Regions from separate parts of the Pseudomonas sp. B21-032 genome, predicted to be linked through region 3. Evidence: predicted binding sites of a transcription regulator. Region 3 holds the regulator's gene; each other region holds the start of a gene.

Region 1 (10,436 bases), 1.2 Mb from region 3:
CCAGTTGCCGCTCCAGCATCGATGGGTACGGCTCCATCAGACGCTCGACACAGCAAGCGCCTTCGGGGCTGGCGATCGGGCGAATCCGCGCACGCTGACGAACCAGGGCGTCGTCGCTGATCTTGCGCTCGACCAGCAGCAGGTTGCGGCTGTGCTGCGACAGGGCCAGGGCGTCCTGGGCTTTTTCGGTCAGCAGCAGGTCGATCTGGCTCAGGCCGTGCAGGTCTTCACCCAGGGCCAGGCCCAGCTGCAGTTGCAGGGTAATGCCGCTGTCGGCCACTTCGATTTGCAGCTCATGGCCCAGGGCACGCAGCAGTTCGCCACAGCAGATGGCATTGGTGAGGTAGTCCTCGCCGCTGTCCTGGCTGTGGAACAACAGCAGGGTGCTGCCGTCGTTAAGTGTATGCACTTCGCTTTCATACAGTGAGGCTGCCTGGTCGAGGCAGTCGCGGTAGCGTTCCAGCAGCTCGGTCAGGCGCGTGCGCGGCAGGCGTCGCAGTTGCTCCTGGGAGCCCAGTTGCACCGCCAGCACGGCGCTGGCCTGTGGCTCGCGGTTGACCGGGGCTGCCAGGGCAGGGGCGGGGCTGTGGTCCTCGTCGAGCAGGTCGGCGAAGGCGTCATCGCTGTCGTCGTCGGTTACAGGCTTGACCAGTTTGGCGGCCTTGGCCACAGCCGGTTGTTCGTCGAAGCTCGGATCCCGCAGGTTGCGCACTTCGAACTCCGGCTCATCCTCATCGAAGGACTCTTCTTCTTCAGGCTCGATTTCCCGTGGTGGCGGGGCCAGGCGGGTGTGCAGCTGACGCGCCAGGTCGCCGATTTCATCCTGGCGTTCGATGGCCGGGGTGAACTCGTTGATGTCGCGCAGCCAGACCCGCAGCTGCAACAGCGGCGTGGAGATGTAGCGGCCCAGGCGCAGGCTCATGGCTAGCGCCAGGGCCAGCAGGATACCGGCAAGGATGCCCATGCTCTGCAGGCTGATGGTCAGCGGCTGCTGGAACTGGCTCATGTCCAGGCTGATGCGCAGTTGCCCGGCGGTCACGTCCTGGAAGGTGATCTTGGTCTGGTACAGGCCTTCGGCTTCACCCAGCAGGCCGTTTTTCGGGCGCTGGCCGGCTTCGGCGAGGATCCGGTTGTCGACGCTGTAGATCGCCGCATGGGCCACCAGCGGGTTCTTCACCAGGTTGCCCAACAGCACGTTGAGGCTGAGGATGTCGTTGGACACCAGCAGCTCGGTGGCCGAGGTGGCGGTCTGGGTGGTCAGGCTCTGCCCCAGGGCATCGGCCTGCTCATGCATGGCTTCCTTGAACTGCAGGCCCATCACGCAGGCGTAGATCACCAGCGCCAGTGCCACCAGGAACACGTTATGGCAGGCGATACGCAGCGCCAGCGGTATTCGGCGTTGGCGCAGGGCGTGGAAGATCAGCAGGAAGAAGTTGTCGGTCTTAACGGGCGTGGGCCGGTTCACAGAGCGCGGCTCTTTATGTCGGAGAAGTTGCTGCGCAGTATAGCGAGCGCTCAGGGGCGGGCAAAGTATCGACTGCGCCCGATGGTCAGCGAAAATCGGTAGAATGCGCTTTTTTTCAACGAGTCGGAGCCCGTCTTGCGCGAAATCGTTCTGATTAACATCACCGGTGAAGACCGCCCGGGTCTTACCGCCGCCATCACCGGTGTTCTGGCCCAGGGTGGAGTGAACATCCTCGACATCGGTCAGGCGGTGATTCACGACACCCTGTCCTTTGGCATCCTGGTCGAAATTCCGGATACCGAGAAGGCCTCGTCGGTGCTCAAGAACATCCAGTTTGCGGGTAACGAACTCGACCAGCAGGTGCGGTTTACCCCGGTTTCCGAGGCCGACTACCAGAATTGGGTCGAAGGCCAGGGCAAAGCCCGGCACATCGTCACCCTGCTGACCCGGCGGGTGACTGCCGAGCAACTGCAGCGGGTCAGCTCGATTACCGCCAAGTACGGGCTGAACATCGACCATATCGATCGCCTCTCGGGCCGTGTCGCGCTGGACACCCCGGCCGAGCAGAGCAAGGGCTGCATCGAGTTCTCGGTACGAGGCGAGCCGGCTGATCCGCAAGCCCTGCGCGCCGAGTTCCTCAGCGTCGCCCAGGAGCTGAACGTCGACATCGCCTTCCAGCAGGATTCGCTGTTCCGTCGCAACCGCCGCCTGGCGGTGTTCGACATGGACTCGACACTGATCGAAGCCGAAGTGATCGACGAGCTGGCCAAGGCTGCCGGGGTCGGTGAGCAGGTATCGGAAATCACCGAGCGGGCCATGCGTGGCGAGCTGGATTTCCGTGCCAGCTTCAAGGAGCGCCTGGCGCTGCTCAAGGGCCTGGACGTTGGCGTGCTGGACCAGATCGGTGCGTCGCTGCGCCTGACCGAAGGCGCCGAGACGCTGTTCGCCGAACTCAAGCGCCTGGGCTACAAGACTGCCATCCTCTCCGGTGGCTTCACCTACTTTGCCAAGCAGCTGCAAGCCAAGCTGGGCATCGACTACGTGTTCGCCAACGAGCTGGAAGTGGTCGATGGCAAGGTGACCGGCGTGGCGGTCGAGCCGATCGTCGACGCCCAGCGCAAGGCTGACCTGCTGGGTGAGCTGGCGCGCAAAGAAGGCCTGCAGATGGAGCAGACCATTGCCGTCGGCGATGGCGCCAACGACTTGCCGATGCTGGCGATCGCCGGCCTGGGCGTGGCGTTCCGGGCCAAGCCGCTGGTCAAGCAGTCGGCCAAACAGGCGATCTCGACCCTGGGTCTCGATGGTGTGCTTTACCTGCTGGGTTTTCGCGATCGCGACGCTCGCGCCTGACGGACCTGGCTCCCACAGGTACAAAAAAGCCCGCATCGCTGCGGGCTTTTTCAGTTTCAGGCCTGTGCCGGCAGTGCCAGGCGCTCGCCCATGCTCACCGCAGAGCCGGCGCCGAGCTCTTCGGCCCATTTCACCTGCTCTGGCCCGAACAGCACCACGGCCGTCGAACCGAGTTTGAAACGGCCCAGCTCCGCGCCTTTTTCCAGGTGGATCGGCGCGCGGCTGGCTTCGTCGTAGCGCACGGTCTTCAGTTCACGCTTGGGTGGTGTTACCAGGCCGGCCCAGACGGTTTCGATCGAGGCGACGATCATCGCGCCCACCAGTACCACGGCCATCGGCCCGCGCTCGGTGTCGAACAGGCAGACAACGCGCTCGTTGCGGGCGAACAGCTCCGGAACGTTTTCGGCAGTGGTCTGGTTGACCGAGAACAACCGGCCCGGTACGTAGATCATCTCGCGCAAGGTACCGGCCAGCGGCATGTGCACGCGGTGGTAGTCCTTGGGCGACAGGTAGATGGTCGCGAACTGGCCACCCATGAACGGCGCGGCATTGGCCGGATCGCCACCCAGCAGCTCGAGGGCGCTGAAGCTGTGGCCCTTGGCCTGGAAGATGCGGCCGTGCTCGATCGGGCCGAGCTGGCTGACGGCACCGTCGGCCGGGCAGAGGATTGCCCCCGGGGTTTCATCCAGCGGACGTGCACCGGGCTTGAGGGCGCGGGTGAAGAAGGCGTTGAAGTGCTCGTAGGCGGTAACGTCTTCGACCAGGGCCTGGGACATGTCCACCTGGTAGCGCTTGGCGAACCAGCTGGTGAAGGCGTTCTTGAACCAGCGCACGCGGCATTCGGCAACGCAGCCGGCCAGGCGCGAGAGCAGGTGGTGGGGCAGCAGGTACTGGCTGATGATAAACAAGCGGGATTTCATTGGGTTTCCTTAAAAACTTCGACAGGGGTGTCGGGGTGGTTGCCCCATTCGCCCCAGGATCCGGCGTAGGCTTTGACCCGAGGGTAGCCCAGATGCTTGGCCACCAGGTAGGTAAAGCCGGATCGGTGGTGGGTCTGGCAGTGGGTGACCACTTCCTTGTCTTTGCTGATGCCCAACTGCTCGAGGATCTCGGGCATATCCTTGCGGATGCGCTGGTGATCGTTCAGGTCCATGCCGGCGGTCCATTCGAAATTGACTGCGCCGGGAATGTGCCCGCCCTTGGCTGCGAGAACTTTCTCGCCGCGGTATTCGGCCGGGCTGCGCGCGTCCCAGATCGCCAGGTCGGCGGCGCCGAGGCGGCTTTGCAGGTATTCGCGGGTGGCCGTAGGCTCTTCGTGCAGGGTCAGGTTGACCGTGCCGCTGGCAGCGTCGGGTACTTCAGTGCTGAGGTTGCTCGCTGGCCACGCGTGGACACCGCCGTTGAGGTAGTGGTAACGGGAGTGACCGATTACATCCAGCAACCAGATGAAACGCCCGGCCCAGCCGCCGCCCTCGTCGTCATAGACCACATAGACCGCATTGGCGTTATGGCCGAGCTCGGCGAAGAGTTTTTCCAGGTCGGCCTTGGCCGGCAACAGGCCCGGCGCAGGAGGCTGGCCTAGTTGGGTGCGCTTAAAGTCGACGAAGCGCGCCCCCGGAATATGCCCGCTGGCATAGCGGTTGGGGCTGGTCAGGTCGACCAGGATCAACTCTGGCGCATCCAGGCGGGTTAGCAGGTCTGCCGGCTCGATAACCAGGGGCAGGCCAGAAAAGTCAGTCATCCAGAGTCTCCAGGGCGGAACAGAGGGGGCGATTGTAGCGCATGGCTCAGGCGCTGCGGTTGCTGAAGGCGGTCAGGGCCCGCTCGATGCATTGCGCGGTTTTGCCGAAGGCTTGCACGCTGACGTCCGCCAACGGCTTGCCGCCCTGGTCGGCGACCAGCAGCATCACCACCCGCCCATTGCTCGACAGCGAGCGCAGCAGCACGTGTTCGCTGCGAAACAGGGCGCGCAGGCTGGGCGGCAGCAGGGCTGAGAACTGCGCGTGGTTTTCCGGGGTCAGGCGCAGTTGCGCCGCTTTGCTCAGCAACCGTTGCAGCAGTTTGCTTTGTTCAATCGGCAGCACCAGGCTGGCGGCTTCCGCCGGCAGGCCGGCAATCTGGTGGACGCGCAGCTGGCTCAGGGTCTTGTCGGTCATCAGCAGCATCACCCGCTGCATGCCGCAGGCGACCAGCGCGTCGCGGGCCAACGTTGTCAGGTGGATGGCATTGCTGAACGGGCTGGGCTCGGCCAACAGCTCGCCGCATAGCTTGCGCCAGGTACCCAGGGCCTGGGCCGATGGTGTCGGCGGGGCGATCTGGCCTTGATGCAGGCGTTGCTGGTGCCAGGGCCAGAGCAGCGCCTCGGCCGGGTGGAACAGGCCAGGGCAGGCGTGATGACGGGCGCTGATTGCCGCTTGTTGGTGCACCAGTTGCTGGACATCATCCAGCGGCGTTTGCAGGTAAAGGCTGGTGAGCAGTTGCCAGCGCTGCACATGGGCATTGGTCCAGCCAACCTGCGAGGCCAGGGCCAGGCCGTTGGCCAGCAGCACGGTATTGGCCGGCTGGTTGAACCAGCGGCGCAGGCTTGGTTGATCGTCCAGGCGCTGCTGCTGGTGCAGGCTGTCCTGGTCACGGGCGATGAGGATCGCCTGGGCCAGTAGCCGGCGCTCCTCCTGAAGTAAATGGTAACCGCGCGTTACCCAGTCTGGCAGGCGCCAGTGTTCGGCCAGGGCCTTGCACAGGCTCATGACCCGCACGCCGAACAGCTCCTGTTCCACCCGCAGTGCCGATTCGCCTTTGTGCACCACACGCAGCTCCCACTCATCGAGGAGCTTGGGGTGAGTCAGCGCCAGGGGCCACAGCGGTGACAGAAACAGCAGGCTGCCCCAATGGATTTCCTGCCACAGCCGCGCCAGGCGGCTGGCGAACAGGCCGTTGGCCTGCTGGCTGGCGTGCTGGCTGACCAGCTGCAGCTGACGCAGGGTCGGGGCAATTTCGGCTTCGGGCAGCGCCGGCAGGCGCTCCAGCAGTTCTGCGGTACGCGCCAGCCCCAGGCGGTTGAGGGCGATCTCCAGGCTCTCGGCCGGTTCGCCCAGGCCGGTATTGCTGTGGTGGTTGGCCTCGCGCATGACGCTGAGCACCAGCGCCGGGCTGTCCTGCATCAGTTCGGCGATGTCGCGCAACGAGCGGCGGCTGTCGCCAATGGCGGCTTTGACCCGTTCGTAGCTGGCCAGCGGAACCGGCAGGCGCACGCTATCGAGGAGCTTGACCCAGGCATCGAGTGTTTTTGGTGTTTGACTTGGCACGATGGTTTCAATAGGCATGCTGGAGGTAGGCCGAACTGGCTTTTCGCCTTGACTGACTATAGTCTGGCGCAGTTCTGCCGATAAGTAGAAGAAGAGTTTTTTTAACTTCCGCTCACGACCCTGACCACGACAGTAAGTGCTTTCTATCTATGGCTAAAATTATCGGCATCATCGTCGTATTCGCGAGTGTGCTCGGCGGATATGTACTTTCCCACGGCAAGATTGCGGCCCTGATCCAGCCTTTCGAAGTGCTGATCATCGGTGGTGCTGCTTTCGGTGCGTTCCTCCAGGCCAACCCTGGTTACATGACCATGCATGTAATCAAGAAGTCGCTGAAGATGTTCGGCACGCGCTTTACCCACACCTTCTATATCGAGGTGCTGGGCCTGGTCTACGAGATTCTCAACAAATCCCGTCGCGAAGGCATGATGGCGATCGAAGCCGATATCGAAGACGCCGCTGCCAGCCCGATTTTCGCCAAGTACCCGGCGGTACTGGGTGATGAACGCATGACTGCGTTCATCTGTGACTACCTGCGCATCATGTCCACCGGCAACATGGCCCCGCACGAGCTTGAGGGCCTGTTCGACATGGAACTGCTGAGCATGAAGGAAGAGCTCGAGCACCCGTCCCATGCCGTGACCGGCATCGCCGACGGCATGCCCGGCTTCGGTATCGTTGCCGCGGTACTGGGTATCGTGGTGACCATGGCCTCGCTGGGCGATGGCGACCAGAAGTCGATCGGCCTGCACGTCGGTGCGGCGCTGGTCGGTACCTTCTTCGGTATTCTCGCCGCCTACGGCTTCTTCGGCCCGCTGGCCACCTCGCTGCGCCATGACGCCAAGGAAGAGCTGAACGTCTACGAGGCGATCAAGGCCTCGCTGGTGGCTTCGGCCTCGGGCATGCCGCCATCGCTGGCCGTGGAATTCGGGCGCAAGGTGCTGTTCCCGGCCCACCGCCCGAGCTTCGCCGAGCTGGAACAAGCAGTTCGCGGTCGCTAAGCCATGGAGAACAATCAGCCCATTATCGTCAAGCGCATCAAGCGCTTTGGCGACGGCCACCACGGTGGCGCCTGGAAGATTGCCTTCGCCGACTTCGCTACGGCGATGATGGCGTTCTTCCTGGTGCTGTGGCTGTTGTCGACGGCCACACCGGAACAGAAGATCGCCATTGCCGGCTACTTCAAGGACCCGATCGGCTTTTCCGAAAGCGGCACGCCGTACATCATCGACCTGGGCGGTTCGCCCCAGCTCGCCCCGGAAAAAACCATCAACCCGGAAGAAAAGTCCGAGCCAACGCCTGAGTCCAGCATCCCGATCGACCAGAATACGGTCGAGAACATGGCCGAGCAGGTTGAGCGCGAGCGCCTCGAGTTGCTCCTGCAGGAGCTGCAGAACAAGGTTGAAGAGAACCCGCAACTGCAGAAGTTCAAGGACCAGATCCTCTTTGAGATCACCCAGGACGGGCTGCGCATCCAGATCATGGATGCCGAGAACCGGCCAATGTTCGACCTTGGCAGCGCGCGCCTGCAGCCGTACTTCGAGGACATCCTGCTGGCCATGGCCGACACCATCAAGGCGGTGCCGAACAAGATCAGCATCAGTGGCCATACCGATGCCAAGCCATACGCCGGCACCGGCGACTTCGGCAACTGGGAACTGTCGGCCAACCGCGCCAATGCCGCACGCCGCGCGCTGGTCGCCGGTGGCTACCCGGATACCCAGGTGGCGCGGGTGGTTGGCTATGCCTCGTCGTCGCTGTTCGACCGGCAAAACCCGCTCAACCCGGTCAACCGTCGGATCGACATCATCGTCCTGACCAAGAAGGCCCAGCGCACCATCGAAGGCGAACAGACCCAGCCTGCCGCCCCCGAAGCCGGCCAGCCAGGCGCCGCAGCGCCGGCTCCAGGGGCGACCCCGGAGCCAGCCCCGGCGGCCGAGCCCGAGCCGATGCAGCCACGGGAGTTGCGCCAGAAGCTGAACATCTTCGAAGACGGTGTATTGAAGATGGACGAAAACAAGCAGTAAGCCTGCTAGCTGAAAAAAAACGCCCGTGCGCAGCGATGCCCACGGGCGTTTTGCTTGGCGCTACAGGCTAAAAGCCGCGGCGGATCTTGGCCTTGAGGTCGGCATGGAAGAAGTCGGCGTTGGAGCGGTTGGTGGCATTGGCCTCGCAGGCTTCGCTGTCGATCGAGCGCTTGAAGGTTTGCTCGTCATGGTAGGCGCGCACGTAGAGGTCGATGTGTTCGCGGTTGGTCATGGTTGGCCACTTCTCCAGATACCCCGGCAGCGTGGCCTCGCCGCACTGGTAAAAGGCTACCCGGCGATTGACCAGAGTGGCGGCGCCAAGCTGGAAGGGCACCCACCAGGCCTCGGCGGTTTCCGGTGCGAGCACGGCAATCAGGTGGGTGCACTGGCTGATGTTGCGGCGGATGATTCCGCTGATGTCGTCGGTGGTCTGCTGGGCCTCGCTGTCGAACAGGTCCAGCTGGGTATTGATGCCTTCAAGCTTGAGCCGCTCATTGATGATGAAGGCGTCCAGGCGTTCGCTGTGGCGATAGCTGATAAAGACTGGCATCAGAAGTGCCCTCCCACGCTGGAGGGAGTGGCATTGATGCGTAAAGGCTGAATTGTCATGGTTGATTCCTTTCATACGCAGGGCATGGGGGCGATTCGCTTCATGGCGGCGAATCTTGAAAGGTGACAATCAGCGAAAGTCTTTCGCACAGCAAGGTACGACCAGCAAAGCAGATGCTTCCTGCTTTGCTGGGTAATAAATCCTACAGATGCGTCCTACTTTGAACCGTTTGAGGCCCGTTTCCGGGCCTCAGATGTTTCAGTAAGTGTCTTGCGGCAGGCTGGCGATGATCGAGCGGTAGCTGTTCATCCGTTGCTGCTGCACGCGGCCGTCTTCGAGGGCCTTGAGCAGTGCACAACCCGGCTCGCGGTCGTGCTTGCAGTCGCGAAAGCGGCAGGTGCCGAGCAGGTCGGTGAACTCGATAAAGCCGGCTTCGACATCGGCGCGGCTGACGTGGCCCAGGCCAAATTCGCGGATGCCCGGGGAGTCGATCAGTTCGCCACCACCGGGGAAGTGGTAAAGACGGGCGGTGGTGGTGGTGTGAGTACCCTGGCCGGACCATTCCGACAGATCGCCGACGCGGGTCTGAACCTCGGGCAGCAGGCTGTTGACCAGCGACGACTTGCCAACCCCGGACTGACCGACGAACACGCTGATATGGCCGTCAAGCTGGGCCTGCAGTTGCTCCATGCCGTTGCCGTGGTGCGCCGACACTTCCAGCAACGGGTAGCCAAGCTGGCGGTACACTGCCAGCAATGCATTGAGCGCCGGAGCGTTCTGCTCGTCGATCAGGTCGGCCTTGTTCAGCAGCAGCAAGGGGCGGATGCCGGCATGCTCGGCCGCGACCAGGTAGCGGTCGATCAGGTTGGCATGGGGTTCTGGCGCCGGGGCGAAGACGATCACGATCAGGTCGACGTTGGCCGCTACCGGTTTGAGCTGGCCACGGCTGTCCGGGCGGCACAGCTCGGTATGGCGCGGCATCTGCGCGACAATCACGCCAATGCCCTGGTTGCCGGCGCGCCAGACTACCTTGTCGCCGGTGACCAGCGCCGGCAGGTTGGCCCGCAGGTGGCAACGGAACACCTGGCCGGCAACGTCGCCGTCCTGGGCTTCGACTTCGACCTGCACGCCAAAGTGAGCGATGACCAGGCCCATTTGCTCCGGGCCGAGGTCACCGCCTTCGAGCTCCTTCAGGGTCTGTTGTTCGCGTTTGGCGGCGCGGGCAGCGCGTTCACCCTGGATTTTTTCGATGCGCCAGTTCTGGCGTCGATTGAGCTGGCGTTTGGCCATGAAGGTTCCGTGTTCGGGAGGCAATATTTAACCGCGGGGAGTTTAGCACGCTCCACTAGGCTAAACTGCGCACCTACCGAGGAGCAGAATCATGCAGAACCCACAGAACCTGATCTGGATCGACCTGGAAATGACCGGTCTGGATCCGGATCAAGACGTCATTATCGAAATGGCCACCATCGTCACCGACAGCGACCTCAATACCCTGGCCGAAGGCCCGGTGATCGCCATTCACCACAGTGACGAGGTGCTGGCGCGCATGGACGAGTGGAACACCCGCACTCACGGCGCCTCCGGGCTGACCCAGCGGGTAAAGGACAGCCGCGTCAGCATGGCCGAAGCCGAGGCGCAGACCATCGCCTTCCTGGAACAGTGGGTGCCAAAGGGCAAGTCGCCGATCTGCGGCAACAGTATCTGCCAGGACCGCCGCTTCCTCTATCGCCACATGC
Region 2 (10,436 bases), 1.9 Mb from region 3:
TCGAGAAGCCCGGTTTGAAGCCCAGCCGTTCATGCTCCTTGCGGATGATGTTCAGGCCCAGGTTGTGGAAAGTCGACACGGTCAGGCCGCGGCCTTCGCCCTTGCGCAGCAGGGTGCCGACCCGCTCTTTCATCTCCCGCGCGGCCTTGTTGGTGAAGGTCATGGCCACGATGTACTGGGCACGGATGCCACAGTTCTGGATCAAGTGCGCGATCTTGCGGGTGATCACGCTGGTTTTGCCGGAGCCTGCACCGGCGAGCACCAAAAGAGGGCCGCCGACGTAGTTCACGGCTTCTTGTTGCCGGGGGTTGAGTCGGGACATGACGAAAACCGGGGACGCTAGAAAAATAGCCGGGCATTTTAGCAGGGGTAGAAAGTTTCTGCCGCGACCGTCTGACAGTGTGACGTACCACGCGATCTAAATTTGCCGCATTTGATACTTTCCCGCAGGATGCGTGGCGAAACCTGCGGGATGTCGGCAATGGAATGGCATGACTTTAAGTGAAAATCATTTTCATTAATGGTTTAGGATACGCATTCTCGCTGCCCATCGTCATTTGACTGTGTCTACGTCCTAAGGAGCCAGCTTGTCTACGCCCGTCGAACCCTTGCGTTTGCTCCTGCTGGCCGATGAGCCGGAATGGGCCATTGTGTTGCGCGAGTGTCTGCTGCCGATGGCGGGCCAGGCGGTATTGCTGACCGCCCCGAACTGGGAGGCGGTCGACAGCCTGTTTGCCAATGACCGCAATGCGCTGGTGCTGGCGACCCCGCAACTGCAGCCGGCACCCGGGCGCTGCGTACTGCCGATGGTATTGCTGCTCGAGCATGAACCGCAGGTGCCGCCGCCGGGTGTCAGCGACTGGCTGATTCGTGACCAACTGACCAGCAATATCCTGCGCCGCAGCCTGCGCCATGTTCGCGAGCGCGGCGTCCTCGAAGCGACCCTGCAACGCCTGGCCGAACAGGACCCGCTGACTGGCATCGCCAACCGCCAGGGTTTCCAGACCCTGCTGGCTGCGCGCCTGGCCGACAACGAAGGGCGCGGCGTCGCCCTCGGGCACCTGGACCTGGACAACTTTCGCCATGCCAACGACGCCCTCGGCCACCAGGCCGGCGACCGGTTGATCCTGCAGGTGGTGGGCCGGCTGAAGAGCCAGCTTGAAGCCGGCGACCAGGTTGCACGTCTGGGCAGCGACGAATTCGCCCTGTTGATCGATACCCGCCGCGAGCCGCAGCGCGCCGAATGGATGGCCGAACGCATCACCGAAGCCCTGGCCGAACCTTACTGGATCGACGGCGAAAGCCTGTTGCTCGGCTGCAGCCTGGGGGTTGCCCACGCCCGCGCCCAGGGTGGCGCCGACCCGCTGATGTGGCATGCGCACATCGCCATGCAGCAGGCCAAGAGCACCCAGGGCTGTACCTTTCACGTCTTCAACGAACGCATCAACCGCAACGCCCGCAGCCTTGCCGACCTGGAAAGCGAGCTGCGCCGGGCGCTGCGCCGCGACGAGCTGGAGCTGCATTACCAGCCGCGACTGAACCTGTCCGACGGGCGCATTGTCGGCCTCGAAGCCCTGGTGCGCTGGCGCCATGCCGAACGCGGGCTGCTGCCGCCCAGCGAGTTCGTACCGCTGGCCGAGCAGAGTGGGCTGATCGTGCCTTTGGGCTACTGGGTCATCTCCCGGGCCCTGCGCGACATGCAGGCGCTGCGTGAGCAGGGCCTGGCGCCGTTGCACATGGCGGTGAACCTGTCGTTTCGCCAGTTTCAGGACAGCCAGCTGTTGGCGACCCTGAGCCGGCTGATCATCGAACACGGCGTCGATGCCCGCTGGCTGGAGTTCGAGCTGACCGAAACCGCCGTGATGCGCCGCAATGACCTGGTCAAACAGACCATGGACGCCCTTGGGCGCCTGGGCGTGCGCTTCTCGCTGGACGATTTCGGCACCGGCTTTTCGTCGTTCGTGCACCTCAACAGCCTGCCGATCACCTTGCTCAAGGTCGATCGCAGCTTTGTCGGCGGCATGGAGCAGCGTGAAGAAAACCGCAAGCTGGTGCACGCGATGATCAACCTGGCGCACAACCTCAACCTCGAGGTGGTGGCCGAGGGCGTGGAAACCCCGGAGCAAATGGACCTGCTGCGCAGTTTCGATTGCGATCAGGTGCAGGGGTTTCTGATCAGCCGGCCGTTGCCGATTGATGCGTTGATGGCGTATTTGCTGCGCGGGCCGGCGCAGCAAGCAGCATCGCGGGTCATGTAGGAGCGGGCTTGACCCGCGATGGGGCCCTTCAAACCACTGAAGCAGTCACCTTGTTCACCCCAGCGGCACTGCCCAGCAAGCGCTTCATCCGCCATTCGAATGCCAGGGTCAGGCTCACCGCCGCACACGCCAGGCCCAGCGCCAGCCCCCACCACACGCCTACCGCGCCCAGGCCGAGGTTGAAGGCCAGCAGCCAGGCCGCCGGCGCACCGATCACCCAGTAACAGAACAGCCCGACCAGGAAGGTGGTCTTGGCATCCTTGAGGCCTCGGATCGAGCCCATGGCAATGGTCTGCACGCCGTCGAACAGCTCGAACCAGGCGGCGACCATCAACAGGCTTACCGCCAGCTGGATGATGTCGGCAAAGGCCGGGTCACCGTGGTCGAGGAACAGCCCCACCAGCGGGTCTGGCAGCAGCCAGAAGAGGATGGCGAACATCAGCATCATCGCCGCGCCAAAACCGATACCCACGCGGCCGGCATGCCGTGCCCCCAACAGGTTGTCGGCGCCGTAATAGAGCCCTACACGCATGGTCACGGCGTACGACAGGCCGGCCGGAATCATGAATGCGGTAGAGACGATCTGCAGGGCGATCTGGTGCGCGGCAAGCTCGGTGCTGCCGAGCACGCCCATGCACAGCGCGGCGAAGGCGAACAGGCCGACCTCGACGGTGTAGGTGCCGCCAATCGGCAGGCCCAGGCGCCACAGCTCACGCAGGGCTGGCCACGACGGGCGGCTCAGGCCCTGGCGAATCGGGTAGGGTGCATAGGCCGGGTGCCAGCGGATATACAGCGCCATGGCCACGGCCATGCAGTTGGCAACGATTGCGGTCACCAGGCCGATACCCACCAGGCCCAGCTTCGGCAGGCCGAACATGCCTTCGATCAGCGCATAGTTGAGCAGGAAGTTGGCTACCGTGCCGATCAGGCTGATGACCATCACCGGCGTCGAGCGGCCAATGGCGCTGGTAAAGCCGCGCAGGGCCATGAAACTCAGGTAGCCGGGCAGGGCGAAGGGCAGCAGCAGCAGGAACTGCGCGGCCGCCTCGACGTTGTTCGGGCTCTGGCCGAGCAATAGCAGTACCGGCTCCAGGTTCCACAGCGCCAAAGCCGCCACCAGGGCCATGACCCAGGCCAGCCACAACCCGGCCTGGGTCAGGCGGGTGGCGCCGGCGATGTCGCCAGCACCCTTGCGAATCGCCACCAGGGTGCCGACGGCGGCGATCACGCCCAGGCAAAAGATCGACACGAACGAATAGCTCGCCGCGCCCAGGCCGCCACCGGCCAGGGCCTGCGGGCTGATGCGGGCCATCATCAGAGTGTCGGTGAGCACCATCAGCATGTGCGCCAACTGCGAGGCAATCAGCGGCCCGGCCAGGCGCAGCAAAGCCTTGAGTTCTTGGGTAGGCGCAGCCTGCATGGAGTCGTCCTTTTCTTACGCGATAGATTCAAAGCGTGAAAGTCTGAGGCTTGGTGCGGTTATCCACAAAAGGATAATAGCGATGGTTGGCATGATTAAAACTCATGGGAGTATGATCCAGTCGATTGCCTGTGGATAACCCGGAGCCCGCCGCCATGTCTCGCCGTTTACCGCCTCTGTATGCACTGCGGGCCTTCGAAGCGGCGGCCCGGCATAGCTCGTTCACCCGCGCCGCAGATGAGTTATCGATAACCCAGAGTGCCGTCAGCCGGCACATCCGCACCCTTGAAGAGCACTTTGCCTGCCGTTTGTTCGTGCGCAATGGCCGCAGCCTGCAACTCAGCGAAGCGGCGCGTTTGCTGTTGCCAGGGGTGCGCGAAGGCTTTGCCGCGCTGGAGCGGGCCTGCAACACCCTGCGCAGTGAAGACGACATCCTGCGCATGAAAGCCCCTTCGACCCTGACCATGCGCTGGCTGCTGGCGCGCCTCAGTCGCTTTCGCCACCTGCAGCCGGGCAACGAAGTGCAACTGACCAGCGCCTGGATGGATGTCGATCATGTCGATTTCAACCATGAGCCTTTCGACTGCGCGGTATTGCTCAGCGACGGTCACTTTCCGCCGGACTGGGAGGTCAAGCGGCTGTTTTCCGAGCTGCTCATCCCGGTAGGCGCGCCCGAGCTGCTCAAGGAAGGGCCGTGGGACGAGCGGCGCCTGGCCGGCGTCGAGCTGCTGCATCCAACCCCCGACAAGCGCGACTGGCGCAGCTGGCTGGCGCGCATGGACCTCACCGACAAGGTGTCGCTCAAGGGCGGCCAGGTATTCGATACCCTGGAGCTGGGCATGATCGCCGCCGCTCGCGGTTATGGCGTGTCCATGGGCGACCTGCTGATGGTTGCCGAAGACGTCGCCCAGGGCCGCCTGAGCCTGCCGTGGCCGACAGCGGTTGCCAGCGGCCTGGATTACTACCTGGTCTGGCCGCGAACCCGCCCCGGTGGCGAGCGTCTGCGGCGTCTGAGCGACTTCCTGCAGGGCGAGGCGGATTCGATGGACTTGCCCAAGGTTCAAATTCTGGGGACATCAGCGGCAATCGGAGCGAGTTGACCGTTTGCGCAGGATAACCCTGTTGCACGCTCAAGTATTGCGTCAGGCCGCCGAAGCAGAGGCATCAGAGCCACGCCTAGATGGTTCGATTCCCGTATCGATGCGGACGGTCAGCGTGATCAGGACGATCCCGGCCCCTCTTGCCAGGAGCTTCCATGTCTCAACCCCGTGCCCGGATTGCCTCGCAACTCGGTATCGCCCTTGCCATCGTGCTGGCTGTGGTGATTACCGGTAGCACCCTGTTTGCCCTGCGTTCGCTGGACAACGCCAACCTGAATACCCGCCAGGAACACCTGGCCAGTGAAGCGCGCCTGCTCGCCGATCAGCTCGACACTTTCCACAGTACCCTGCGCGAAAGCACCCAGCGCCTCAGCGGGCTGTTCGAGAAGCGCTTTGCTGCCGGTTTGCAGCTGCATCCAGGGGAGTCGGTGACGGTTGCCGGGGTTGCCACGCCTGCGCTGTATCTGGGCGAGCAACTGCTCAACAACGACTTTCGCCAGGTGGATGATTTTCGCCAGATGACCGCAGGCGTTGCCACCTTGTTCGTGCGCAGCGGCGACGACTTCATTCGCATCAGCACCTCGCTGACCAAGCAGGACGGCAGCCGCGCCATTGGCACCCTGCTGGATCGCCAGCATCCGGCCTACGCGCGCTTGCTAGCCGGTCAGGCCTACGTTGGCCGGGCCAACCTGTTCGAGCGCGACTACATGACCCAGTACACCCCGGTGCGTGACGGCAGCGGGCGGGTGATCGCGGTGCTGTTTGTCGGGTTCGACTACACCGACGCGCAGAAGGCCCAGTTCGCCAACCTCGGGCGTTTTCGTATCGGCCAGACCGGTTCACTGGCCTTGCTCGACGACAAGCAGCACTGGTTGGTGCCGCCAGCAGGTGTGCGTGCGGACAGTCAGGCGGCGCAGGCGCTTGCCGGCTTCACTGCGGGCGAAGGGCGTTTCTGGCATGACGGCGTCGAAGAGCTGTTCAGCGTGACCGTGGCGTTTGCCGGCGGGCCGTGGACGGTGGTGGCAAGCATGCCGAAGGCGGAAATCCGCGCAGTGACCTGGAGCGTCGGCACGCGCCTGGCCATCGGCAGTTTGCTGGCGATGTTGCTGGCGGTCGCCGCCACCCTGTGGCTGTTGCGCCGCCGTCTGCGCCCCTTGGCTGACCTCTTGCAGCAGGCGCAGGCACTTGGCGCCGGTGACCTGCAGGCGCGCTTGCGGGTATCGAGCGATGACGAAATCGGCCAGTTGGCGCACAGTTTCAACCAGATGGGCGAAGCCCTGGCGAGCATGGTCGAGCACATTCGCGCAGCAGCGGAGCAAGTCAGCAGCCGCGCCCAGGCCTTGTCGGGCATGTCCTCCGGGGCCTGTGAGGGCATGGAGCAGCAGTCTGGCGAAATCACCAGCATGGCCGGCGCTGTCGAGCAGTTCAGCGCCACCTCGATGAACATCGCCGAGAACATGGGCAGCACCGAACGCATGGCCCAGGACAACGTCCAGCAAACCCACATTGGCCGTGCCTCGATGAACCAGGCGTCATCGTCCCTGGAGCAGATCGCCAGCGCCCTGGCCGGCACCGCCACGGTGATCGACACCCTGGGCCTGCGCTCCGAAGAAATTGGCGGCATCGTCGGCGTGATCACCTCGATTGCCGAGCAGACCAACCTGCTGGCCTTGAACGCTGCCATCGAAGCGGCGCGGGCCGGTGAGCAGGGCCGGGGCTTTGCCGTGGTCGCCGACGAGGTACGCAACCTGGCCTCGCGCACCCGTCAGGCCACCGATGAAATCTCGGCGATGATCGGCAGCATCCAGCAGGAAACCGGCAATGCCATCAGCACCATGGAGCAGGGCAACCGCCTGATGCAAGAAGGCCTGGAACGCAATGCCAAGGTTGCCGCAGCGCTGGCGCAGATCGATGAGCGCAGCCGCTCGGCGGGTGAGCAGTTTGCCGCCATTACCACCGCTACCCAGGAGCAGAGCAGCACGGCGAACGTGCTCAGCCGCAACCTGCAGAGCATTGCCCTGGCCAACAGCGAGCAGCATGAGGTGGCGACTAACCTGGCGGCTACCGCGCGTGAGCTTGAGGGGTTGGCGGGGCAGTTGCGGCAGGAAGTGGACAGGTTTCGGGTTGGGCGGTGACGCCATCGCGGGTTAAATCGAGGCGTCGCACCGCCGCTCCCACAGACTTTGTAGGAGCGGCGGTGCGACGCCTCGACTTGACCCGCGATGAGGCCCTCAAAGCCCAGGCATATCCAGCGCCTGCGCACAGGCCATCAGCGAGCGCCGCTCACTTTCGGCATACAACGCCAACTCATCCTGCACCGGCTTGCCCAGCGCCTGTTCGAAGGCGTCGCGGTTGGCGTTGCTGCCGTACTCGCTCTGCGCATCATCACCCAGATTCGACTGGAAGATTCCCGCCGCACTGACCGGCAGAAAGTCCTCGTACACCAGGGCCTCGAAGTGGATATGCCCGGCATCGATCAACGCCTGCAGTGACGTCGGCCGCTGAGCATCGCCGCGCGCCGCCAGGCCACGCTCGGTGGCAAAGTAGCGGAAGTACGCCAGCCCCTGCTCGCGCATCTGCGCCAGGTCATCGGGGAAGGCCTTGAAGCTGTCGCTGAGCAGGCTCATGTAGCGCTCGGCATTGGCCTCGGCCGGCACACCACCTAGCGCCGCCCGGGCGCGATCGAGCAGTTGGTCGTAAAGCTCGCGGCCCTTCGGCGTCAGCGCCGCACCCCGTTGTTCGATCTCGCCAAAGCGCGCGGTATGGCTGCCGCTGCCTTCACCATGCTGATCGGTGAACGCGACCTTTTCCTGCAGCGCCTTGAAGCTGGTCTGACGCAGCAGTATCGGGCAGCGGCGCGGTGGCGGCCCTTCGATCACGGCTTTGGGCGGAATGCCCTTGGCCGGCATGCCCAGCTGAATGGCATCGATGTCCAGGGTGCGTGGGGTCAGGTGATTGATGTGCGGGCCCTTGAAGGCCACCACATCGGCAATCAGGCGGTGCTGGTCGTGCAGTTGCTGGTACTGCTCGGCGGTCACCGTGGCGTCCCGGTGCCAGCGGAAGGTATGCAGGGCTTCGTCGACAAACGCCTGGGCATCGTCGGTATTCAGGCCGCCAGCACGCTCGAACTGTTCGATCAGTTGCAGCGCGCGCGGAGTGAAGATCTGCCGCCGGGCAAGAATCTCGCGCGCCAGTTCACGCAGCGCCGGGTTGTCGATCAGTTCCAGGCGCAGCAAGGAGGTGAAGACCCGGAACGGGCTGATGTGCAGCGCTTGCTCGTGCACGGCGCGAAAGGCGGTGGAATGCACCGGCACACCGGCGCAGCTCAAGTCGTAGTAGCCCACCGGCTGCATGCCCATTACCGCGAACAGGCGGCCGATGGTCGCAAGCTCTTCGGCGGTTCCGACGCGAATGGCGCCGTGGCGTTCCTGGTCGAGGCGCTCGATTTCGCCGGTCCAGCGCAGGGCCTGGGCAACTTCGGGTTGCTTAGCCATCACCTGCTGATTAATTTCGCTCACCAGCGACAGCAGCGTGCCGTACAGCGGCACTTCTTGCTTGTACATGAGCGACATGGCGGCCGAGAACTGCGCGCGAATGCTGTCCGGGCTGACGAAATCTTGAGCGGGCATCGAAAGCTTCCTGGTAAGTGGGCACCCTTACATGAAAGCGAGGAATGCAGTACCTGCACAAGCGAAAAAAAGTCGATGCGTCATTCCAAAAATTATCAATCTTGCCCGGCCAGCTCAGCGCGAATCCAGTCGACCAAGGCGCGCACCTTCGGCACTTCGGCGGCATGCTCGGAAAACGCCAGGAAATGCGCGCCATTGCTACGCATGCTGTGCTGCCAGGGCACGACCAGTTTGCCCTCGGCCAGCTCCTGGGCCACCAGGTAGCGCGGCACCAGGGCCACGCCGCAGCCGGACTGGGCAGCACTGAGGCTCATATAGAAGGTGTCGAAGCGCGGCCCGTGATAGCTATGGGCCGAGTGCAGGCCTTGCTCCAGGAACCACTCATGCCAGGCCTCCGGGCGCGAGGTGCTTTGCAGCAGCACCAGTTCGGCCAGTTCGCTGGCGTCCTTGAGTGTGCGCCCCTGCAACAGCTCTGGCGCACACACCGGCAGCACTTCTTCACCGAACAGCTCGATGCAGGTCGCGCCAGGCCAGGTGCCCTGGCCAAAGAAGAACACCACGTCGGCGGTCGCCTGCAACAGGGCGAAGGGTTCCATTTCGTTGCGGATGTCGAGGTGGATGTTCGGGTGCTGCTTGCCGAAGCCCTTGAGGTGCGGAATCAGCCAGCGCACGCCAAAGCTCGGTTGAGTGGCTACCTTGAGGACTTCGGTCTGCTCGCCGTAGGACATGATGTAACGGCTGGACATATCGACCTGGGTGAGAATCTTGTTGACCTCGGCCAGGTACAGCGCGCCTGCTGGTGTCAGCTGCAGGCGCCGACGGATGCGCAGAAACAAATGATGGCGGAGCATCTCTTCAAGCTGGGCCACCTGCTTGCTCACTGCGCTCTGGGTCAGGTGCAGCTCCTCGGCGGCGCGGGTGAAGCTCAGGTGCCGGGCGGCAGCCTCGAAACACTGCAGGGCGGCCATCGATGGCACCAGACGTTTGGACATAGCGGTCTCTAAGCCAGTAGATCATTACCTGGCGGAATGATATGCAGAATAAAGGTCGTTTGTTGCGCCAGAGTGATCGGATTAATACTGATCCCTATCACTATTTCAACCACTCATCGCATGCAGGAGAAGAAAATGGTTGATGGACTGCTTGACCGCCTCGGTGTCCCGGCCACTGCCTACACCCACGGTAACCATCCCGTTCACACCCCTATCGATGGCAGCGCGATTGCCGCGGTGCACCTGGAAAGCAAAGCCCAGGTAACCGCCAAGATCGATCAGGCCGAAAAAGCCTTCCAGGCCTGGCGCAACGTCCCGGCCCCACGCCGCGGTGAGTTGATCCGCCTGTTCGGCGAAGTATTGCGCAAGCACAAGGCCGAGCTCGGCGAGCTGGTGTCGATCGAAGCCGGCAAGATCACCCAGGAAGGCCTGGGCGAAGTGCAGGAAATGATCGACATCTGCGACTTCGCCGTCGGCCTGTCGCGTCAGCTCTATGGCCTGACTATCGCCTCCGAGCGCCCGGGCCACCATATGCGTGAAACCTGGCACCCGTTGGGCGTGGTTGGAGTGATCAGCGCCTTCAACTTCCCCGTCGCGGTCTGGGCCTGGAATACCACCCTGGCATTGGTGTGCGGCAACGCCGTGGTCTGGAAGCCGTCGGAGAAAACCCCGCTGACCGCGCTGGCCTGCCAGGCGCTGTTCGAAAAAGCCCTGAAAGCCTTTGGTGATGCGCCAGAAGGCCTGAGCCAGTTGATCATCGGTGATCGTGAGGCCGGCGAAGCGCTGGTCGACGATCCGCGCGTGCCGCTGGTCAGCGCCACCGGCAGCACCCGCATGGGCCGTGAAGTCGGCCCGCGGGTGGCTGCACGTTTCGGCCGCAGCATCCTCGAACTCGGTGGCAACAACGCGATGATTCTTGCACCGAGTGCCGACCTGGATCTGGCCGTGCGCGGCATCCTCTTCAGCGCCGTCGGTACTGCTGGCCAGCGCTGCACCACCTTGCGCCGGCTGATCGTCCATCGCTCGATCAAGGACGA
Region 3 (10,436 bases):
GGAGAAGAAGTCCATGACCCCTGAAGTGGCTGTCGACCTGTTTCGCGATGCGTTGTGGCTGACCACCTTGATGGTTGCCATCCTGGTGGTGCCAAGCCTGCTGGTGGGCCTGGTGGTGGCGATGTTCCAGGCTGCCACGCAGATCAACGAACAGACCCTGAGCTTTCTGCCGCGCCTGCTGGTGATGTTGGTGACGCTGATCGTGGTTGGCCCGTGGCTGGTGCAGAAATTCATGGAATACATTCTGTCGTTGTACGGCAGCATTCCGCAGCTGATCGGTTGACCCGGCGATGCTTGAGCTGACCGACGCGCAGATCGGCGCCTGGGTGGCCAGTTTCATTCTGCCGTTGATTCGCGTCACGGCGGTGCTGATGACCATGCCTATTTTCGGTACCACCCTGGTGCCGACACGTATCCGCATGTATTTCGCTCTGGCAATCACCGTGGTCATCGTTCCCGGCCTGCCGCCGATGCCGGTGGTCGAATCGCTGGATCTCAGGGCAATGTTGCTGGTGGCCGAGCAGATCATCATTGGCGCCGTGTTTGGTATGGCGCTGCAGCTGTTCTTCCAGATTTTCGTGATCGCCGGGCAGATCGTTGCAATCCAGATGGGCATGGCCTTCGCCTCCATGGTCGATCCGGCCAACGGTGTCAACGTGGCGGTGGTCAGCCAGTTCCTGACCATGCTGGTGACCTTGCTGTTCCTTGCCATCAACGGCCATCTGGTGGTCTTCGAGGTGCTGACCGAGAGCTTTACCACCTTGCCGGTGGGCGGCGGTGTGCTGGTCAATCATTTCTGGGACCTGGCCGGGCGCCTGGGTTGGGTGCTGGGTGCAGCCATGCTGTTGGTATTGCCGGCGGTGACCGCGTTGCTGGTGGTCAACATTGCCTTTGGCGTGATGACCCGGGCGGCGCCGCAGTTGAACATCTTTTCCATCGGCTTTCCGCTGACCCTGGTGCTGGGGATGGTGATCTTCTGGATCACCCTGGCCGATATTCTTCCTCACTATCAGTCACTGGCTTCCGAAGCCTTGCAGTGGCTGCGTGAACTGGCACGGGCGCGCTGAGCATGGCAGAAAGCGAAAGCGGTCAGGACAAAACAGAAGACCCCACCGACAAGCGCAAGAAGGACGCGCGCGAGAAGGGCGAGATTGCCCGTTCCAAGGAGCTCAACACGGTCGCGGTGACCCTGGCGGGCGCTGGAGCGCTGCTGGCGTTTGGCGGTGGCCTGGCGCAAACCCTGATGGAGCTGATGCGCATCAATTTCAGCTTGTCCCGCGAGGTGCTCATCGATGAGCGGTCCATGGGCATTTTCCTCATGGCTTCCGGCAAGATGGCCTTGCTCGCGACTCAGCCGGTATTGCTGGTGCTGCTGATTGCGGCAATCATCGGCCCGGTGTCGCTGGGGGGGTTCCTGTTTTCCAGCAGCTCCCTGGCACCGAAGTTCAGCCGCATGAACCCGCTATCGGGGATCAAGCGGATGTTCTCGGTCAACGCCTTGTCCGAGCTGCTCAAGGCGCTGGCCAAGTTCTTCATGATTCTGATCGTCGCCCTGACGGTGTTGTCGGCTGATCGCGATGACCTGCTGGCGATTGCCAACGAGCCGCTGGAGCAGGCGATCATCCATAGCGTCCAGGTGGTTGGCTGGAGTGCGCTGTGGATGGCAGCGGGGCTGTTGATCATTGCCGCGGTGGACGTGCCGATCCAGCTCTGGCAGGCGCACAAGAAGCTGCTGATGACCAAGCAAGAGGTGCGCGACGAGTACAAGGACTCCGAAGGCAAGCCCGAGGTCAAGCAACGCATTCGCCAACTGCAGCGCGAGGCTTCGCAGCGGCGGATGATGGCGGCGATTCCCGAGGCGGACGTGATCATCACCAACCCGACCCACTATGCCGTGGCGCTCAAGTACGACCCGGAGAAGGGCGCGGCGCCGCTGCTGCTGGCCAAGGGTGCCGACTTCATCGCCCTGAAAATTCGCGAGATCGCCAACGAGCACAAGATCCAGGTGCTCGAATCGCCGGCGCTGGCGCGTTCGATCTACTACTCCACCGAGCTTGAAGAAGAAATTCCCGCCGGTTTGTACCTGGCAGTGGCCCAGGTGTTGGCCTACGTCTACCAGATCCGCCAGTATCGCGCCGGCAAGGGCAAGCCGCCGGAGCCGCTCAAGGATCTGCCGATCCCGCCGGATTTGCGTCGCGATTCCTGATCGGCGCTGCCTGCGCAGCAGCCCCGAGCCACTCAAACCACCTCGTTTGGCAAAGTTGGAAAGCTTCTTGCAAAGGCAGCGCTGCGCGCCTCAAACGCGTCAAAGTTTTGCTTGAGCTAACGAGGAATACCGGTGGATCGCTCTCAGTTAATCAACAGTGCCCGTAGCAACCTGGTCGGTCTAGGCCGGGGTAACCTGGGTGTGCCGCTGTTGCTGCTGGTGATGCTGGCAATGATGATGTTGCCGATCCCGCCGTTTTTGCTCGACGTGTTCTTCACCTTCAACATCGCCTTGTCGATCGTGGTCCTGCTGGTCTGCGTCTACGCCCTGCGCCCGCTGGACTTCGCCGCGTTCCCGACCATCCTGCTGGTGGCGACGCTGTTGCGCCTGGCGCTCAACGTGGCGTCCACGCGGGTGGTGATGCTCCACGGCCATGACGGCCACGAGGCCGCCGGTAAGGTGATCCAGGCCTTCGGCGAGGTGGTGATCGGCGGTAACTACGTGGTCGGTATCGTCGTCTTCGCGATCCTGATGATCATCAACTTCGTGGTGGTCACCAAAGGTGCCGGGCGTATTTCCGAAGTGAGCGCGCGCTTCACCCTCGACGCCATGCCCGGCAAGCAGATGGCCATCGACGCCGACCTCAACGCCGGCCTGATCGACCAGGCCCAGGCCAAGGCGCGGCGCGCCGAAGTGGCCGGCGAGGCCGAGTTCTATGGTTCGATGGACGGTGCCAGCAAGTTTGTCCGCGGTGACGCCATTGCCGGCCTGTTGATCCTGTTCATCAACCTGATCGGCGGCATGGCCGTCGGTATGTTCCAGCACAACATGACCTTTGCCGACGCCGGCAAGGTATATGCCCTGTTGACCATCGGTGACGGTTTGGTGGCGCAGTTGCCATCGCTGCTGCTGTCCACTGCGGCGGCGATCATGGTTACCCGCGCCTCGGGCTCCGAGGACATGGGCAAGCAGATCAACCGCCAGATGTTCGATTCACCCAAGGCCCTGGCGGTGTCGGCTGGCCTGATGATCGTCATGGGCCTGGTGCCGGGCATGCCGCACATCGCCTTCCTGAGCCTCGGCCTGCTGGCCGCCGGCGGCGCCTACCTGGTGTGGCGCAAGCAGAACCAGGCCAAGCTCAAGGCCCTGGAAGAGGTGCAGCGTCAGCAGGACCTGCTGCCATCGCCACAGCGCGCCATGGAAACCAAGGAGCTGGGCTGGGATGACGTCACCCCGATCGACATGATCGGCCTAGAGGTCGGCTACCGGCTGATTCCGCTGGTCGATCGCAACCAAGGCGGCCAGTTGTTGGCGCGGATCAAGGGCGTGCGCAAGAAGCTGTCCCAGGACCTGGGTTTTCTCATGCCCACGGTGCACATTCGCGACAACCTCGACCTGGCACCCAGTGCCTACCGCCTGACCCTGATGGGGGTGATCCTGGCCGAGGCCGAGATCTACCCGGACCGCGAGCTTGCGATCAACCCCGGGCAGGTGTTCGGTACCCTCAACGGCATTGCCGCCCGCGATCCGGCCTTTGGCCTGGAAGCGGTGTGGATCGACGTCAACCAGCGCAGCCAGGCGCAGTCGCTGGGCTACACGGTGGTGGACGCCAGTACGGTGGTCGCCACCCACCTCAACCAGATTCTGCACAAGCACTGCCATGAGCTGATCGGCCACGAAGAAGTGCAGCAACTGCTGCAGGTGCTGGCCAAGGCTTCGCCCAAGCTTGCCGAAGAGCTGGTGCCGGGCGTCATTTCCTTGTCGGGCCTGCTCAAAGTACTGCAGGCGTTGCTCGCCGAGCAGGTTCCGGTGCGTGACATTCGCAGCATTGCCGAAGCCATCGCCAACAACCCGGGCAAGAGTCAAGATACCGCCGCGCTGGTGGCGGTGGTGCGCGTCGGATTGTGTCGCGCTATCGTGCAAAGCATTGTCGGCGTTGAGTCCGAGCTGCCTGTGATCACCCTTGAGCCAAGATTGGAACAGATTTTGCTCAATAGTTTGCAAAGGGCTGGGCAAGGCCAGGAAGACGGTGTTCTTCTGGAGCCGAGCATGGCCGAAAAGCTTCAGCGTTCGTTGATCGAAGCCGCCCAGCGTCAGGAGATGCAAGGGCAGCCGGCGATCCTCCTGGTCGCAGGACCGGTACGAGCCATGCTGTCGCGCTTCGGTCGTCTGGCTGTACCGAATTTGCATGTTTTGGCGTATCAGGAAATACCTGACAACAAGCAAGTTACCATCGTCGCCACAGTGGGCCCGAACGGCTGAGGTAGTGGGTTATGCAAGTTAAGCGTTTTTTCGCCGCCGATATGCGTCAGGCCATGAAGCTGGTTCGCGATGAGCTGGGGGCCGATGCCGCCATCATTGGCAACCGACGGATTGCTGGCGGTGTCGAGCTGACGGCTGCGCTGGACTACAAGCTGTCCGCCCTGGCGCCACGGGTGCCGAATGTCGAGCTCGAAGACGAGCTGCGCAAGACCCAGTCGCGCATCGTCACCGCCCAGGCCGAGCTGAGCAGCCGTAGCGAGAGCGAAGATGGCAATCGCCAGCTGTTTGCCGGCTTGCCGCTGACCGCTTCCGAGCCGCTGGTCGACCCGCAGGTCGAAGCGCCGGCCGTGCCTGCTGCGCCGGCCGCGGCACCCATCGACCCGCGCCTGTTCGACTCGATGCGCTCGGAGCTCTCGGGCCTGCGCGAACTGCTTGAAGTACAGCTCGGCTCGCTGGCCTGGAGCCAGTTGCAGGGCAACAAGCCGCAGCAGGCCAACCTCTGGCGCCGTCTGCAGCGCATCGGCCTGTCCGGGCCGATTGCCCGCGAACTGCTCGAGCTGACCACCGAAATCGAAGAGCCGCGTCACGCCTGGCGCATGCTCCTGGCGCACCTGGCGCGGATGATCCAGGTGCCGGAAATCGAACCGATCGAAGAAGGCGGTGTCATTGCCATGGTCGGTCCGGCCGGCATGGGCAAGACCACCACCCTGGCCAAGCTCGCCGCGCGCTACGTGCTCAAGTACGGCGCGCAGAACCTGGCCCTGGTGAGCATGGACAGCTTCCGTATCGGCGCCCAGGAGCAGCTCAAGACCCTGGGGCGGATCCTCAACGTTTCGGTTACTCACGTCGACCCGGGCCAGTCGCTGGCCCAGGCCCTCGACCCGCTGCTGCGCAAGCGCGTGGTACTGATCGATACCGCCGGCCTGCAAGCCAGCGACCCGGCGCTGCGCATGCAGCTGGAAACCCTTGCCGGGCGCGGGATTCAGGCCAAGAATTACCTGGTACTGGCAACCACCAGCCAGAAACAGGTGCTGACCGCCGCCTACCACAGCTACAAGCGCTGCGGCCTGGCCGGTTGCATCCTGACCAAGCTAGATGAAACCGCCAGCCTCGGCGAAGTATTGAGCCTGGCAATCAGTCACGAACTGCCGGTGGCCTATCTTACCGATGGCCCGCGCATTCCTGACGACCTGCACCTGCCGCGCCGGCACCAGTTGGTCAGCCGCGCAGTGAGCGTGCAGATGCAGGACGAGCCCAGCGAAGAGGCCATGGCCGACATGTTCGCTGATCTCTACCACAGCTCCGGCAAACGCGTGGGCTGAGGGGAATATGAATACGTTGCAAAGTACCTACATCAATGGTCTGCCAGGCATTTTTCAGGTGTTGAAAGCGCAGCCCAGTCATGTGGCCTCGGTCTAAGTAAGACAAGGTAAAGAACAAACATGGGTAGCATGCATCCCGTACAGGTGATCGCCGTGACCGGCGGCAAAGGTGGCGTTGGCAAGACTAACGTGTCAGTGAACCTGTCATTGGCGCTGGCTGAGCTTGGCCGTCGGGTCATGCTGCTGGACGCCGACCTGGGCCTGGCCAACGTTGATGTGCTGCTGGGCCTGACGCCCAAGCGCACCCTGGCCGATGTCATTGAAGGCCGTTGCGAACTGCGCGACGTGCTGCTGCAAGGCCCCGGCGGTGTGCGCATCGTGCCGGCGGCCTCGGGCACGCAGAGCATGGTGCACCTGGCTCCGGCCCAGCACGCCGGCCTGATCCAGGCCTTCAGCGAGATCGGCGACAACCTCGACGTGCTGGTGATCGACACCGCTGCAGGTATCGGTGACTCGGTAGTCAGTTTTGTCCGCGCCGCCCAGGAAGTGCTGCTGGTGGTGTGCGACGAGCCCACTTCGATCACTGACGCCTACGCGCTGATCAAGCTGCTCAACCGCGATTACGGCATGAACCGCTTCCGCGTCCTCGCCAACATGGCCCAGAGCCCTCAGGAAGGGCGCAACCTGTTCGCCAAGTTGACCAAGGTCACTGATCGCTTCCTCGATGTCGCCCTACAATACGTCGGTGCGGTGCCTTACGACGAATGTGTGCGCAAGGCGGTGCAGAAGCAGCGAGCGGTCTATGAAGCCTTCCCGCGTTCCAAGTGCGCGCTGGCATTCAAGGCCATTGCCCAGAAGGTCGATAGCTGGCCGCTGCCTGCCAACCCACGGGGGCACCTGGAGTTCTTCGTCGAGCGCCTGGTGCAACCGACGAGTGCGGGTCCGGTGCTATGAACGCCAGTGGTTATCGGATGTACAGCAAGGCTTCGCGTGACGCCCAGTACGAACTGATCGAGCGTTACGCGCCGCTGGTCAAGCGCATCGCCTACCACTTGTTGGCACGTCTGCCGGCCAGTGTGCAGGTGGAGGACCTGATCCAGGCCGGGATGATCGGCCTGCTCGAAGTCGCCAACAAGTATGACGCCAGCAAGGGGGCCAGTTTCGAGACCTACGCCGGCATCCGCATCCGTGGCGCCATGCTCGATGAAGTGCGCAAGGGCGACTGGGCGCCGCGTTCGGTACACCGCAATACCCGCATGGTCAGTGACGCGATTCGTGCAATTGAAGCAAAAACCGGCCGTGACGCTAAAGATCACGAGGTTGCTGCCGAACTTCAATTGAGTCTCGATGATTATTACGGGATTTTGAATGACACCCTGGGCAGCCGCCTGTTCAGTTTCGACGACCTGTTGCAGGACGGCGAACATGAAGGCCTGCACGAGGACGGTGCCAGTGCCCAGCTCGAGCCTTCGCGCGATCTGGAAGACGAGCGTTTTCAGGCAGCCCTGGCCGATGCCATCGCCAACCTGCCGGAACGCGAGCGTCTGGTCCTGGCGCTGTACTACGACGAAGAGCTCAACCTCAAGGAGATCGGTGAGGTCCTGGGGGTGAGCGAGTCGCGTGTCAGCCAGTTGCACAGCCAGTGCGCGGCACGTTTGCGTGGTCGCCTGGGGGAATGGCGGGCGCGTTGAACGCAGGTTCGATGCAGTCGTGAAATGTAGTGCCGAATTGATTGAATGCGCGTTCCGCGCTGAACGCGTTAAAGACTGCTTGGAGGTCTAATTGAACAAAGACATGAAAATCCTCATCGTGGACGACTTTTCGACGATGCGGCGGATCATCAAGAACCTGTTGCGTGATCTGGGCTTTACCAACACCCAGGAAGCCGACGACGGCAACACCGCACTGCCGATGCTCGAAAGCGGTCATTTCGACTTTCTGGTGACCGACTGGAACATGCCTGGCATGTCCGGTATCGACCTGCTGCGCAAAGTGCGTGCCGATGAGCGCCTCAAGCACCTGCCGGTGCTGATGGTGACTGCCGAAGCCAAGCGCGAGCAGATCATCGAAGCCGCCCAGGCCGGGGTCAACGGCTACGTGGTCAAGCCGTTCACCGCCCAGGTGCTGAAAGAAAAGATCGAAAAGATCTTCGAGCGCGTCAATAGCTGAGGTACGCCACGGGGGCGCTATGGAGCAAACACAATCATCCTTGGGCGAGTTTGAGTCGACACTCAAGAAACACGCCCGGGAACTGGTCGACAGCCTTGAACGAGGCAAGTTCGGCGACGCGGTGCAACTGATCCATCAGCTGAACCAGACCCGTGACCTTGGCCTGTATCAGGAAGTCGGCAAACTCACCCGCGAGCTGCACAGCGCGATCGTCAGTTTCCAGATCGACCCGCACATGCCGCAAGCCGAGGAAGTGTCGCAGATCACCGATGCGACCGAACGCCTGTCCTACGTGGTCAAGCTGACCGAGGGCGCGGCCAACCGCACCATGGACCTGGTCGAAGCCAGCACGCCGGTACTCAACGAACTGAGCGACGAGGCCAAGGCGCTGAGCGTCGACTGGCAGCGCTTCATGCGCCGCGAAGTGGCGGCACCGGAGTTCCGTGAGCTGGCCAAGCGTGTCGACAGTTTCCTGACGCGCAGCGAGGAGGGCAACCGCAAGGTCGCCAGCCACCTCAATGACATTCTTCTGGCTCAGGACTACCAAGACCTGACCGGCCAGGTGATCAAACGCGTCACGGCGCTGGTCACCGAAGTAGAAAGCAATCTGCTCAAGCTCGTGCTGATGGCAAGTCAAGTTGACCGTTTTGCCGGTATCGAACATGACCACCAGCAGCTGCGCGCTGAAAAAGATCAAGAAAAACATCCGACTCGGGGTGAAGGTCCGCAGATTCATGCCGATAAGCGTGAAGACGTTGTGTCCGGTCAGGACGATGTCGACGATCTGCTGTCCAGTCTGGGTTTTTAGGGAGCACGTTTAATGAGCTTCGGCGCCGATGAAGAAATCCTTCAGGATTTCCTGGTAGAAGCCGGCGAAATTCTTGAGCAACTGTCCGAGCAATTGGTCGAGCTGGAAAGCCGACCGGATGATGCCGACCTGCTCAATGCGATCTTTCGCGGTTTTCACACTGTAAAAGGGGGCGCCGGCTTCCTCCAGCTCAACGAGCTGGTGGAGTGCTGCCATATCGCCGAAAACGTGTTCGACATCCTGCGCAAGGGTGCCCGACGCGTCGACTCCGAACTGATGGACGTGGTCCTGGAAGCCCTGGACACGGTCAACAGCATGTTCGGCCAGGTTCGCGAGCGCAGCGACATCACCCCGGCGACCCCAGAGCTGCTGGCGGCGCTGTCGCGCCTGGCCGAGCCTGCCGGGGAAGACGAAGCACCAGCCCCTGCCGCTGAGCCCGAGGTGGTTGAAGCGCCGGCGGCCGAGGCCGAGGCGGACATCACCGACACCGAATTCGAACAACTGCTCGACTCGCTCAATGCAGTCAAGGCCGAGGCACAAGCCCAGGACGCCGAGCCTGCCGGTGACGAAATCACCGACGCCGAGTTCGAGTCGCTGCTTGACCAGTTGCACGGCAAGGGCCAGTTCGCCGCCGACAACCTCGGCGGCGCGGCTGAAGCGCCGGCTGCTGCAGCTGCCGCTGGCGATGTCAGTGGCGACATCACCGACGATGAATTCGAAGCGCTGCTCGACCAGTTGCACGGCAAGGGTACTTTTGCCGTCGATGCACTGCCGGGCGCTGCTGCCGCGCCTGTGGAAGCCTGCGCGCCTGCCGCGGCTGGCGATCACATCTCCGAGCACGAGTTCGAAGCGCTGCTCGACGAACTGCACGGCAAGGGCAAGTTTGCGCCGGACGCAGTAACCACGGCTGCACCAGTTGCCAGCGCAGCACCTGCGAAAGCGGCGGCCAAGCCTGCGCCAGCACCTGCCGCCAAGCCAGCTGCTGCGCCAGCCCCTGCGGCCAAAGCAGCGGCTGCGGCGCCTGCACCTGCACGCCAGGCCGCTCCGGCTGCCGAAAAGCACCCTGCCAGCGAAACCGAAACCACCGTACGGGTCGACACCGCGCGGCTCGACGAGATCATGAACATGGTCGGCGAGCTGGTGCTGGTGCGTAACCGCCTGGTGCGCCTGGGCCTGAACAGTGGCGACGAGGCCATGTCCAAGGCCGTGTCGAACCTCGACGTGGTGACCGCCGACCTGCAGACCGCGGTGATGAAAACCCGCATGCAGCCGATCAAGAAGGTCTTCGGACGCTTCCCGCGCCTGGTTCGCGACCTGGCCCGGCAGTTGAAGAAAGAAATCAACCTGGAGCTGGTCGGCGAAGAGACCGACCTCGACAAGAACCTCGTCGAGGCCCTGGCCGACCCGCTGGTGCACTTGGTGCGCAACGCCGTCGACCATGGCGTCGAAACCCCGGAAGAGCGCGAAGCCTCGGGCAAGTCCCGCGGCGGCAAGGTAGTGCTCTCGGCCGAACAGGAAGGCGACCACATCCTGCTGTCGATCTCCGATGACGGCAAGGGCATGGACGCCGACGTGCTGCGTGCCATTGCGGTCAAGCGCGGAGTGATGGACAAGGACGCCGCCGATCGCCTGAGCGAGACCGAGTGCTACAACCTGATCTTCGCCCCGG

The links. The regulator FliA, encoded in region 3, starts transcription of late flagellar genes. The targets are predictions, from matches to a motif close to CTAAAGTTTNNNNNNNNNNNGCCGNTAA.
Region 1: a site for FliA is predicted at 6,177-6,204, ahead of motA (flagellar motor stator protein MotA). Genes of this name have one in related genera too.
Region 2: a site for FliA is predicted at 4,808-4,835, ahead of LOY54_RS26720 (methyl-accepting chemotaxis protein). Genes of this name have one in related genera too.

What each region holds. Positions count from the first base shown of each region.
Region 1 covers NZ_CP087180.1:538,899-549,334, forward strand. The annotation lists gene LOY54_RS02375 (histidine kinase) at 1-1,465, opposite strand, end outside; gene serB (phosphoserine phosphatase SerB) at 1,601-2,815, shown strand; gene asd (archaetidylserine decarboxylase) at 2,872-3,735, opposite strand; gene LOY54_RS02390 (rhodanese-like domain-containing protein) at 3,732-4,556, opposite strand; gene LOY54_RS02395 (HDOD domain-containing protein) at 4,603-6,138, opposite strand; gene motA (flagellar motor stator protein MotA) at 6,270-7,121, shown strand; gene motB (flagellar motor protein MotB) at 7,125-8,147, shown strand; gene LOY54_RS02410 (TIR domain-containing protein) at 8,215-8,697, opposite strand; gene rsgA (small ribosomal subunit biogenesis GTPase RsgA) at 8,956-9,987, opposite strand; gene orn (oligoribonuclease) at 10,079-10,436, shown strand, end outside.
Region 2 covers NZ_CP087180.1:5,764,697-5,775,132, reverse strand. The annotation lists gene rep (DNA helicase Rep) at 1-322, opposite strand, end outside; gene LOY54_RS26735 (bifunctional diguanylate cyclase/phosphodiesterase) at 588-2,258, shown strand; gene LOY54_RS26730 (NorM family multidrug efflux MATE transporter) at 2,287-3,678, opposite strand; gene LOY54_RS26725 (LysR substrate-binding domain-containing protein) at 3,834-4,778, shown strand; gene LOY54_RS26720 (methyl-accepting chemotaxis protein) at 4,934-6,913, shown strand; gene LOY54_RS26715 (VOC family protein) at 7,010-8,407, opposite strand; gene LOY54_RS26710 (LysR family transcriptional regulator) at 8,503-9,399, opposite strand; gene LOY54_RS26705 (aldehyde dehydrogenase family protein) at 9,535-10,436, shown strand, end outside.
Region 3 covers NZ_CP087180.1:1,704,753-1,715,188, forward strand. The annotation lists gene fliQ (flagellar biosynthesis protein FliQ) at 14-283, shown strand; gene fliR (flagellar biosynthetic protein FliR) at 291-1,067, shown strand; gene flhB (flagellar biosynthesis protein FlhB) at 1,070-2,206, shown strand; gene flhA (flagellar biosynthesis protein FlhA) at 2,339-4,468, shown strand; gene flhF (flagellar biosynthesis protein FlhF) at 4,480-5,790, shown strand; gene fleN (flagellar synthesis regulator FleN) at 5,911-6,744, shown strand; gene fliA (RNA polymerase sigma factor FliA) at 6,741-7,481, shown strand; gene LOY54_RS07920 (chemotaxis response regulator CheY) at 7,585-7,959, shown strand; gene LOY54_RS07925 (protein phosphatase CheZ) at 7,979-8,767, shown strand; gene LOY54_RS07930 (chemotaxis protein CheA) at 8,780-10,436, shown strand, end outside.